2 regions of the Bacillus nitroreducens genome follow, and region 2 is predicted to be linked to the other one. Evidence: predicted binding sites of a transcription regulator. Region 2 holds the regulator's gene; the other holds the start of a gene.
What was found. Region 2 encodes NrdR, which represses ribonucleotide reductase genes. Its sites were predicted from a motif close to AACACNATATATNGTGTT; they were not measured.
Positions count from the first base shown of each region.

Region 1 (4,979 bases), 320 kb from region 2:
GGTGAAAGCTCCATCGCTGAAACAAACCAGTTTGGTAGGTTGTTTGGATCTGTTTCTGGATGTTGGTCTAAATATTCTTGAACGATATCAGCTTTTACTTCGATAAACTTACCTAGGCGTCCACTTCTGAAATAAGAGAATGAGAAGTATGGTTCTAAACCTGTTGAAACACCAACCATCGTTCCTGTGCTACCCGTAGGTGCAACAGTAAGTAAGTGTGAGTTACGAATTCCGTGTTGTTTGATACCTTCTTTTATATCTTCTGGCATTTTTTGCATATATCCAGTATGAATAAATGCTTCTCTAATACGATTTCCATCCTCTGGAGAATTTCCTTCTAAGAATGGGAAGCTTCCTTTTTCTTTTGCAAGCTCAATAGAAGCACGGTAAGCAGTCGTCGCGATTGTTTCAAATACTTTGTCAACTAGCTTATTTCCTTCTTCTGAACCATACTCGGTTTCACAGTAGATTAGCATGTCGTGTAATCCCATTACACCAAGACCGACACGGCGCTCACCTAATGCTTGTTTTTTGTTTTCTTCTAGGAAGTATGGAGTTGCATCAATTACGTTGTCTTGCATTCTTACGCCAACTTCAACTGTTTGCTTAAGCTTTTCAAAGTTCACAGTTTTCGTATCTTTATTCACCATTTCAGCTAAGTTCACAGCTGCAAGGTTACAAACACTGTAAGGTGCGAGAGGCTGCTCACCACACGGATTTGTTGCAACTACTTTTTGACCATAGCTTTGCGCGTTAGTCATGTCGTTAGCATTATCAATGAAGAAAATGCCTGGTTCTGCAGCATAAGTTGCACAAATATTGATTAGGTTCCAAAGTTCCTTAGCTCTAATCTTACGGTACACACGTACTTTATGTCCGAGCTTTTCCCACTCACGTACGTCTCCCACTTTGTGCCACTCTTCATTGTAGATTTTCATTTCTTCTTCATTGTAACTTTCCACATCTGGGAATTTCAGTTCGTACATTTTATCTTCTTCAACAGCTTGCATAAAATCTTTTGTGATACAAACTGAGATATTTGCTCCAGTTAAAAACTCTGGATTATGAACACTATATGTTCCACCCGTTTTTAACTTTTGTTCAGCATCTTTAATAATCTTTTCGCTAAATCCACCATAACCAGGGATGTGTCTGTAATTCACAATACCTTGGTACATTTGAATTTCTTGCTCAGTAAATGGTGTAAATTTTAACTTTTCTTCTGCATATTTTTTAATGGTTGCATCTTCTGTATTTTCAATTAAATAACGAAGAATTCTTGGATTTTGCATCTTCGAAATAATAAATTCAATAATATCTGGGTGATCCGACTGGAGCATAATCATTTGAGCACCACGTCTTGATCCGCCCTGTTCAACAAGATGTGTTAATTTTGCAATGTCATCAAGCCATGAAACGGAACCAGATGACTTACCATTTACACCGCGTGCTAGTGTGTTACGTGGACGTAATGTAGAACCATTTGTTCCTACACCGCCACCACGGCTCATAATTTCCATAACTTGTTTACGGTGCTCAGAAATGCCTTCACGAGAGTCCTGTACATATGGCATTACGTAACAGTTAAAATACGTTACCTCTGTATCCGCACCTGCTCCATAGAGAACACGTCCTGCTGGTATAAAGTTAAGAGACACAAGTTCTTGATAGAACTTCTCAAACCATTCCTGACGTTTTTCCTCCGTTTCCTCAACGGAAGCTAAACCAGTGGCATTTCTCTTTGCAATTTGCTCATAGAAGATCTCCAGTGGTTTCTCGATGACATCAAGCGAACGATTTACAATACCTGTCTCTATCTCTTCAGGTTTGTCCAACACGCCACGGTACTCTTCTTCTACTAGCACCTGTGCAGTTTTCTGTTCCCAATCAATATCAACGATGTAGCCTAAACCACGCGCAGGGAATTTTGGATCTTCCTTGATCGTAAGGACAACAAAGTCACCTTCTGCTAGAGTAATCTTTTCGGTATCTTTGAATGTATACCGATCGAGCATAACTAGCCTTGACACGCCCTTATGAGTAATCTTCATATCCTCCGTTACCGGATGGACTTGAGGAAAAAGGCGTATGTCCTGGTTTAACCTTTCTACATTAATATTCATTTTTTCTAGCACAACAGTCATTCCCACATCTCCCTTTAAAATCTATTAAAACAAAGTTGTTGTATTTTATGTGATAAAAATAAAGTATCATATATCTATATGAAAGACAACACAAATATCAATATATAGTATTAATTTATTTTTCAACACCACTACATATTGATTTTTAGATAAATGAAATCTATTTTGTCAAACGGATAATAGTATAAAATATATAGCAAAACAGAGGAAAAACTAGGTAAACTTCATTTTTTCATCTTTTTTGAAGAATTTTGTCACTTGATTTTCCTTAAAAAAGGCCAAAGCTAATAATATCAAACGCTAGGCAATTTGGCCAAGAAAAAAACGACTAAAAAAAGTCGTTATTTTTACATTAACGGCAGTAACACCACCCAAGCTTATGTAAAATCATAAGGATTTAGGTAGTGAATAACTGCCCGTAAATGCCCGATTGGTTTAACTAAAAATCATTATGGAATGAAAGAAACCCTAATGTTAAAGTTTCACTTTATCTTTTAAAATTCCAAGCATCGTTTTTATATCTTTTTTCTGCGATTTCATGAACATAGTTCAATTCTTCATCTGTTAATTGATAAGGTTCAAGTACAATATCTAGTCCTTCCTCAAACCCCTCTTTAAAAGCTTGTTTAGCTTCATCTATCGTTACTGGCGTCTTCCTTAGAGCATTTATTGCAACTGCCTTATTTTTAAAATTTCGCTGCATTCTTTCTCTTACGCGGTCACTAGAATATTTAAATAGATCAAATAATTTATCTTCATCTATATCTAGTAGTATGGAACCGTGTTGGAGAATAACACCCTTTTGTCTTGTTTGTGCACTTCCTGCTACCTTTCGACCTTCAACAACAAGCTCGTACCATGAAGGTGCATCGAAACAAACAGCTGAACGTGGATTTTTTAAACCTTCTCGTTCCTCAGCCGTTCTTGGAATCGCAAAGTATGCATCCAGTCCCAATTTTCGAAATCCCTGCAGGACCCCTTCTGAAATCACACGATAAGCTTCTGTTACTGTTTGAGGCATCTCAGGATGATCCTCTGAAACAATTACACTATAAGTAAGTTCCTTATCATGTAAAACACCTCTACCACCAGTAGGGCGTCTAACAAAACCTAGTCCGTATTTTTTCACAGCATCTAAATCGATTTCTCTTTCTACTTTTTGAAAATAACCAATTGATAGAGTCGGTGGGTTCCATCCATAAAATCGAACTGTTGGAGGGATTTTACCCTCACTGTTCCAATCCAGCAAAGCTTCATCTAAAGCCATATTAAACTCAGGCGAGCAATGTCCTGAATCGATAAATCTCCATACCTCTTTACCCATAATAAAACCTTCTTTGTTCTATAATAGTCTGCCTTATTTAGTCTATCAAAAGGAGATTGAAATGCAAAATTAAATACTCCAGAGAATTCCTTTGATTCTTTTATGTCACACGAATATAATAGAAAATGAGAGATAGAAAAAGGAGTAGATTGATTTTGGAAATACTTTTAATTGTTTTAGGTGCAATCATCGCATACGGAATATTTACATTCTTCTACCAACGTAAAATTGTAACTGTTTTAACGGAAGAACAGTTCCGTGAAGGATATCGTAAAGCACAATTAATAGACGTCCGTGAACCGAACGAATTTGACGGGGGTCACATTCTAGGAGCACGTAACATACCTTTATCCCAAATGAAACAGCGTTTAACTGAAATCAGACCTGACAAACCAGTCTACCTTTACTGCCAAAATACAGTTCGTAGTGGTCGTGCAGCCCAACTACTTCGTAAAAATGGTTACAAAGACCTCTACCAACTACAAGGTGGATTTAAGAAATGGTCAGGTAAAATAAAGAAAAAATAACCTATTCCGCCATTGGAATAGGTTTTTTCATCAATTAGACCGAGGTGTTTCTATTTGAATTTATTGATCGGATTACATCATACCATCTACCATCCCAGACTCATCATCATTCCACTAATGATACATCTGACTCTAACGATTACCCAAGTTGTGGGAGTTTTTCTAGGCTTCTCTTTGTTTTCCTTTCATCGCTTTGATTTTTATATACCATATTGGATGTTACCATTAGATAATCTATCACTTTTATCAAATATGCCAACTACAAGTAACTGGCCACTCACTTTCGTTGCTACAGTTCTAATTATCTTAATAAAAAGCTATGCACTAAGCATGTACCTTGGTTCGATAAAGTGTTTTCTGGAGGGACCTGATAATACATATTCAATACTTAAAATTGCCCCATACTATTTCAAAAGAATGGTCGTGTTTTCGATCATGCAATTTATTTATAGTAGCATTCTTATTTTTTTGGCTAATCTATACTGGCCACTGGCAGTACTAACAATTCTAATTGTAATCTTTTTCTCACTGACACCATTCTTAATTGTCTTGGAAGATACCACCGTTTTGGATGCTTTAGCAAATTCACCAAAACAGATTATAAAAAACTTCAGGATCATATTTATAATTATTCTAATAGCAGTGTTATTAACATTCTTAATCATCCAAGTACCATTCAACGATAAATTTACAGCTTACTATTTTACATCACTTATATCGAGTTTTATTGGAACAACTTTGATATTTGCTATTATGAATAGTTTACATTTGAGTATTTATCAATTTAGCCTTCCACCTAAGAGAGTAAGAAAGTCACGAATGTTCTTCCCACCACTTTGGATCGTTGCACTATTATTACCATTCTTAGGGGCTTTGTTAGCTAATGTTTAAATAGAACGAAATGAACTACAAACGCAGAAAAAATTTTGAAGGGTTAAAATATGGGCTAGGATATTTGCGGTATACCATTTATCGTGTTGTAGC
Region 1 is NZ_CAXHYI020000003.1:2,530,653-2,535,631, reverse strand. Features, by position in the region: gene ACWPVE_RS16150 (vitamin B12-dependent ribonucleotide reductase) at 1-2,144, opposite strand, end outside; gene ACWPVE_RS16145 (lipoate--protein ligase family protein) at 2,632-3,468, opposite strand; gene ACWPVE_RS16140 (rhodanese-like domain-containing protein) at 3,594-3,995, shown strand; gene ACWPVE_RS16135 (hypothetical protein) at 4,050-4,886, shown strand.
Region 1: the regulator NrdR is predicted to act here: its motif matches at 2,272-2,289, upstream of ACWPVE_RS16150 (vitamin B12-dependent ribonucleotide reductase).

Region 2 (4,979 bases):
ATGCATCTTGTACGACAAATTGTTTAGCGCCAGTTGCGAAAGTCATAAATGAACAGTTTGGAATTGTAAACGGTTTAATGACGACTGTTCATGCATATACAAATGACCAAAAAAATATTGATAATCCACATAAAGATTTGCGAAGAGCAAGAGCTTGTGCACAATCCATTATCCCTACTTCAACTGGAGCAGCAAAAGCATTGTCACTTGTATTGCCAGAGTTAAAAGGAAAATTGCATGGTATGGCATTACGTGTCCCAACTCCTAATGTCTCATTAGTCGATTTGGTAGTAGATGTTGAGCGGGATGTTACGATTGAAGAAATTAATGAGGCATTCATAACAGCGTCCATGGGACCTTTAAAAGGGATATTAGATTTTACAACCGAGCCACTAGTGTCCATTGATTTTAATACAAACCCACATTCCTCCATTATCGATGGTCTATCGACAATGGTTATAGGTGAGCGTAAAGTAAAAGTATTGGCATGGTATGATAATGAATGGGGATATTCTTGTAGAGTGGTAGATTTAGTGAAATATGTTGGAGAAAAAATCATTCATAAAACGGAAGCCAAAGTAGGTTAAAAATCCAAACCTTCCCAATTTACGGGAGGGTTTATTTTTGTCATTTTTTGCTTTAGGCTGTTTTCGCACTTATTGTTGCTCTTTAAGCCTCTTAGTTCATGGAAATAGAAGGTAATCCTGTTTTGATTTCTATTGCGGATGGACGATTTTCTTCGGGCGTGGACTTGCTTTCTCGTCTCGCAAGCTCGTACGCTTTTGGTTCGGCTCATGCTATTCTCACCAGATACTTAAGAACCTTCCATGAGTATTCCCAAGCACGAAGAAAATGTATTTTCAAGGGTCGCCACCCACCACTACAATCAAACAGATAGTTGAGGATACATACGTAGACTCCTGTGGAGCCTCCTTACTTCGTTAAAGGTTCAAACTATCCCAACTCAAAATCAATTTCATATTTGTAAACGGTATAAAAATATCGAAAAGTTTACGAAAAAACATCCTTTTATTTTATTAATTATTGTTGCTAAAAATATATAAACGAAGTATACTAGATTTCGTGAACTTCTTAAAAGCCTATGCTTTTGTAACTACTTAAAGGGTTAGGACCTCTTTGGACTAACTTTCCCCCGTGGTAGTTATGCTCATGCTTTACGCGAAGAACTCACCCGAAACTATTGTAAGAGGGGGAACAACAAAATGATGGAAACAATGGGACGTCATGTAATCTCAGAATTATGGGGTTGCGATTTTGAAAAATTAAACGACATGCAAGGTATTGAGGAAACGTTTGTGCAAGCTGCATTAAAGTCAGGTGCAGAGATACGAGAGGTAGCATTTCACAAATTTGCTCCACAGGGAGTAAGTGGTGTTGTCATTATTTCGGAATCTCATCTAACGATTCACAGTTTTCCTGAACATGGATACGCAAGTATTGATGTTTATACATGTGGAGATTTAGATCCAAATGTGGCTGCAGACTATATTGCTGAGGCACTAGGGGCACAGACACGAGAAAATATTGAACTTCCACGTGGCATGGGTCCAGTCCAAGTAAAGCCTGCACAAGTGAAAGTACTTTAAAAATAAATACGAATCAACTAAAATAGTAAGAGGTGTATATATACACCTCTTTTTTTACATTATCAATTCAAAAAAACATTATATAAATAAAATAGGAGTGGGAGAAATGGGCTTGAAAACGTTTTTTACAAATCATACAGAAACGAGAGACGAACATACGGACGAGCTTTTAAGAAGTCATTATTATAAAACAACGAACAAAAAAGCGATTGAAGCAGTAAAAAAGGTTATAAACAATATGGATGGATACCATATTAATTCTATATCAGAAGAACGTGGTGAAATGAGCATTACGATTAAAAAAGGTAGAAAAGCTTTTATTGTTGCAACCATCATCTCTGTCAGACCATTTGAAACTGCCGTTGATTTCGCTGTCACAACAGAAACAGTATTATTTCCAATCGACTTTGGCTACAGTCGAAAAGTCGTTTTGAAATTATATGAACAATTAGATAAGGAACTTCCACTCGTAAATCGTAAATAAATGAAAGCTTAATTAATGAGGGGAAACTCCTTGTCCTGAAAAAATCTTTCTTATAAGATAAATACATAAACTTTATTCAGCAGGAGTCTTTCTGTATATATGGTGAGATTATCGTAATAAAAGAAGTAAAGTCTTTGTATACATTTAAGTCTATGCCAAATAATGATAATACCTCAGGAGGATACTTCAGATTTTTAAGAGAATTTATGATGTATGTTTTTTAAAAATCTGAGCCATATTCGCCAAGGTGTATTTGATTCTCCTAAGAAGGGAGTTGTAACAAATGAGATGCCCTACTTGTCAACATAATGGAACGAGAGTGCTGGATTCGCGTCCTGTTGATGATAGTCGATCAATTCGAAGAAGGCGAGAATGTGAAAAATGCCAATATCGTTTCACTACATTTGAAAAAGTGGAAGAAATCCCGTTAATCGTGGTTAAAAAAGAAGGGACACGGGAAGAATTCAGCAGAGAAAAGATGCTACGTGGGCTTATTAAGGCTTGCGAAAAACGACCAGTTTCCTTGAAACAATTGGAAGATATTACACTAGAAGTTGAAAAAGAATTACGCAGTCAAGGGATTGCAGAAGTGAAAAGCGATATTATCGGTGAGTATGTAATGAATCATCTTGCTAAAGTGGATGAAGTGGCTTACGTACGTTTTGCATCTGTTTATCGACAATTTAAAGATATCAATGTATTTATAGATGAATTAAAAGAATTGATTAAAAGGGAACGTTAAAGGGCTTAGATACATTTTTAAGCTCTTTTTTAAACGATAAATGTGTGTTCAAAGTAGAGGGTGAAAAGGACCGAATTGACACATGCGTCTTTTTCGGCCCGATTTTTGAACAATCTCTATAATGAAATGGAAGGCCTTGATGAAATGGAGCATTGGAAGGAAATCGTACCAGTCGATCGCTATATCGTGCATGCTGCGGACCTATTGCATGATTATGACCGGAAAATTGTGTCTTTGCTTTACCAACCTCTAATTGGAATGAAAGCCTTCAGTCTATATATGACTCTATGGAGCGAATTGGAGCAAAACCGGCTATGGGGGGAGGAGAGTACCCATTATACATTAATGGCACTACTCCAAACGAACCTTGAAGATATTTATCGAGAACGATTAAAGCTTGAGGGGATTGGTTTATTAAAAACATTTGTAAAGTCTAGCGATGATTCTAGAAGCTTTATTTACGAATTGCAAGCACCTCTTTCACCAAGAGCTTTTTTTACCGATGGAGTTCTTAATGTTTACTTATATAACCGGCTTGGAAAAACAAAGTTTTTTAAACTGAAGCAATTCTTTTCGGATCAAAATCCGGATTTAGATACGTATAAACCGATTACTAAGACATTTAACGAGGTATTTGCTTCTGTAAATGTTTCGCAAATGATTTCTACTATAAGTGATGAAATGAAAAATAATCTTGAACAGGAAGATAATACAGATTTCATGGACCGAAGTCAGGATAAAAAATTAGTTATTGAAAATGAAAGCTTTGATTTTGATTTGTTTTTTGCAGGCATTTCAGATGTCATGATACCGAAACAATCCATTACACCTAAAGTGAAAGAAGCGATTATAAAACTATCCTTTCTATATGGAATCAATCCGATTGACATGCAAGGAATTGTCATGAGTGCCCTTGATCCAAATGAAAAAGTCGACATCGAACAACTGAGAAAAGCGTCAAGAGACTGGTATCAATTTGAAACAGGTAATGAACTACCTAGTTTGTCAGAAAGAATTCAACCGTTGTCAAATCAGACAATGACAAATAAAGTACCACAAACAAAGGAAGAAGAATTGATACAAAAGCTTGAAAGAATCTCTCCAAAAGAGTTTTTAATCGATGTATCTGGTGGTGCACAGCCATCTGTATCGGAATTGAAAATTGTGGAAGAAATAATGTTCAAACAAAATCTTCTTCCAGGTGTTGTAAATGTACTGTTGTATTATGTCATGTTAAAATCAGACATGAGGCTTACAAGGTCTTATATTGAAACCATTGCAAGCAACTGGGCGAGATTAAATATTAAAACAGTAAAAGAAGCAATGGAAACTGCCAAGAAGCATAATTGGAACGCTGATAAGAAATCCAACAAAAATAAAAGACAACCAATCCGCAAAGAATTATTACCAGATTGGTTAAAGCAAGATGACGAAGGTACAAAACAAGAAACCCCAAAAAAGAAGAAAATGCAAGATCCTTCGTTTGAGGAAAAGAAGCGCTTATTTGAGGAAAGATTGAAAAAAAATCAGCAGAAATCATAATTTCCTAATAGGGGGTGATTTATATGAAACCAATCCAAGATTCTTTAAGAAGACTTTCGAATCCGTCTGATTTTCAGCAACGCTATGAAAAAATTAAACATGAAGTATTAAATCATACAGACATAAGGGACTTTATTAATAGCCATCAAGATCAAATTACAAGTGATATGATTAATCGAAATCTTGTAAAATTGTACGAGTACATTAATCAGAGTAAAGAATGTAATAAATGTGAGAGTCTAGAAACATGTAAAAATATGTTGCAGGGTTATCATCCACAGCTTGAACTTAAAGGAAGTACAATCGATTTGAGATATGAAAGATGTCCGAAAAAGGTTATGCATGACGAGCGGATTAAATATAAATCATTAATTAAAAGCATGTATATTCCAAAAGATATTCTAGAAGCTTCCCTTGAGTCTCTTGAATTTGATGAAGGGCGTTCAGATGCCATTTTATTAATACAAGAATTTCTAGATAATTACGAACCTGGTAAACGAATGCAAGGATTATATCTACATGGGTCTTTTGGTATTGGTAAAACCTATTTTTTAGGGGCAGTAGCGAATGGACTAGCTCGCAAAAAAGTGGCATCGATGCTTGT
Region 2 is NZ_CAXHYI020000003.1:2,214,233-2,219,211, forward strand. Features, by position in the region: gene ACWPVE_RS14590 (glyceraldehyde-3-phosphate dehydrogenase) at 1-587, shown strand, start outside; gene speD (adenosylmethionine decarboxylase) at 1,227-1,607, shown strand; gene ACWPVE_RS14600 (cytosolic protein) at 1,714-2,091, shown strand; gene nrdR (transcriptional regulator NrdR) at 2,375-2,833, shown strand; gene ACWPVE_RS14610 (replication initiation and membrane attachment family protein) at 2,978-4,375, shown strand; gene dnaI (primosomal protein DnaI) at 4,399-4,979, shown strand, end outside.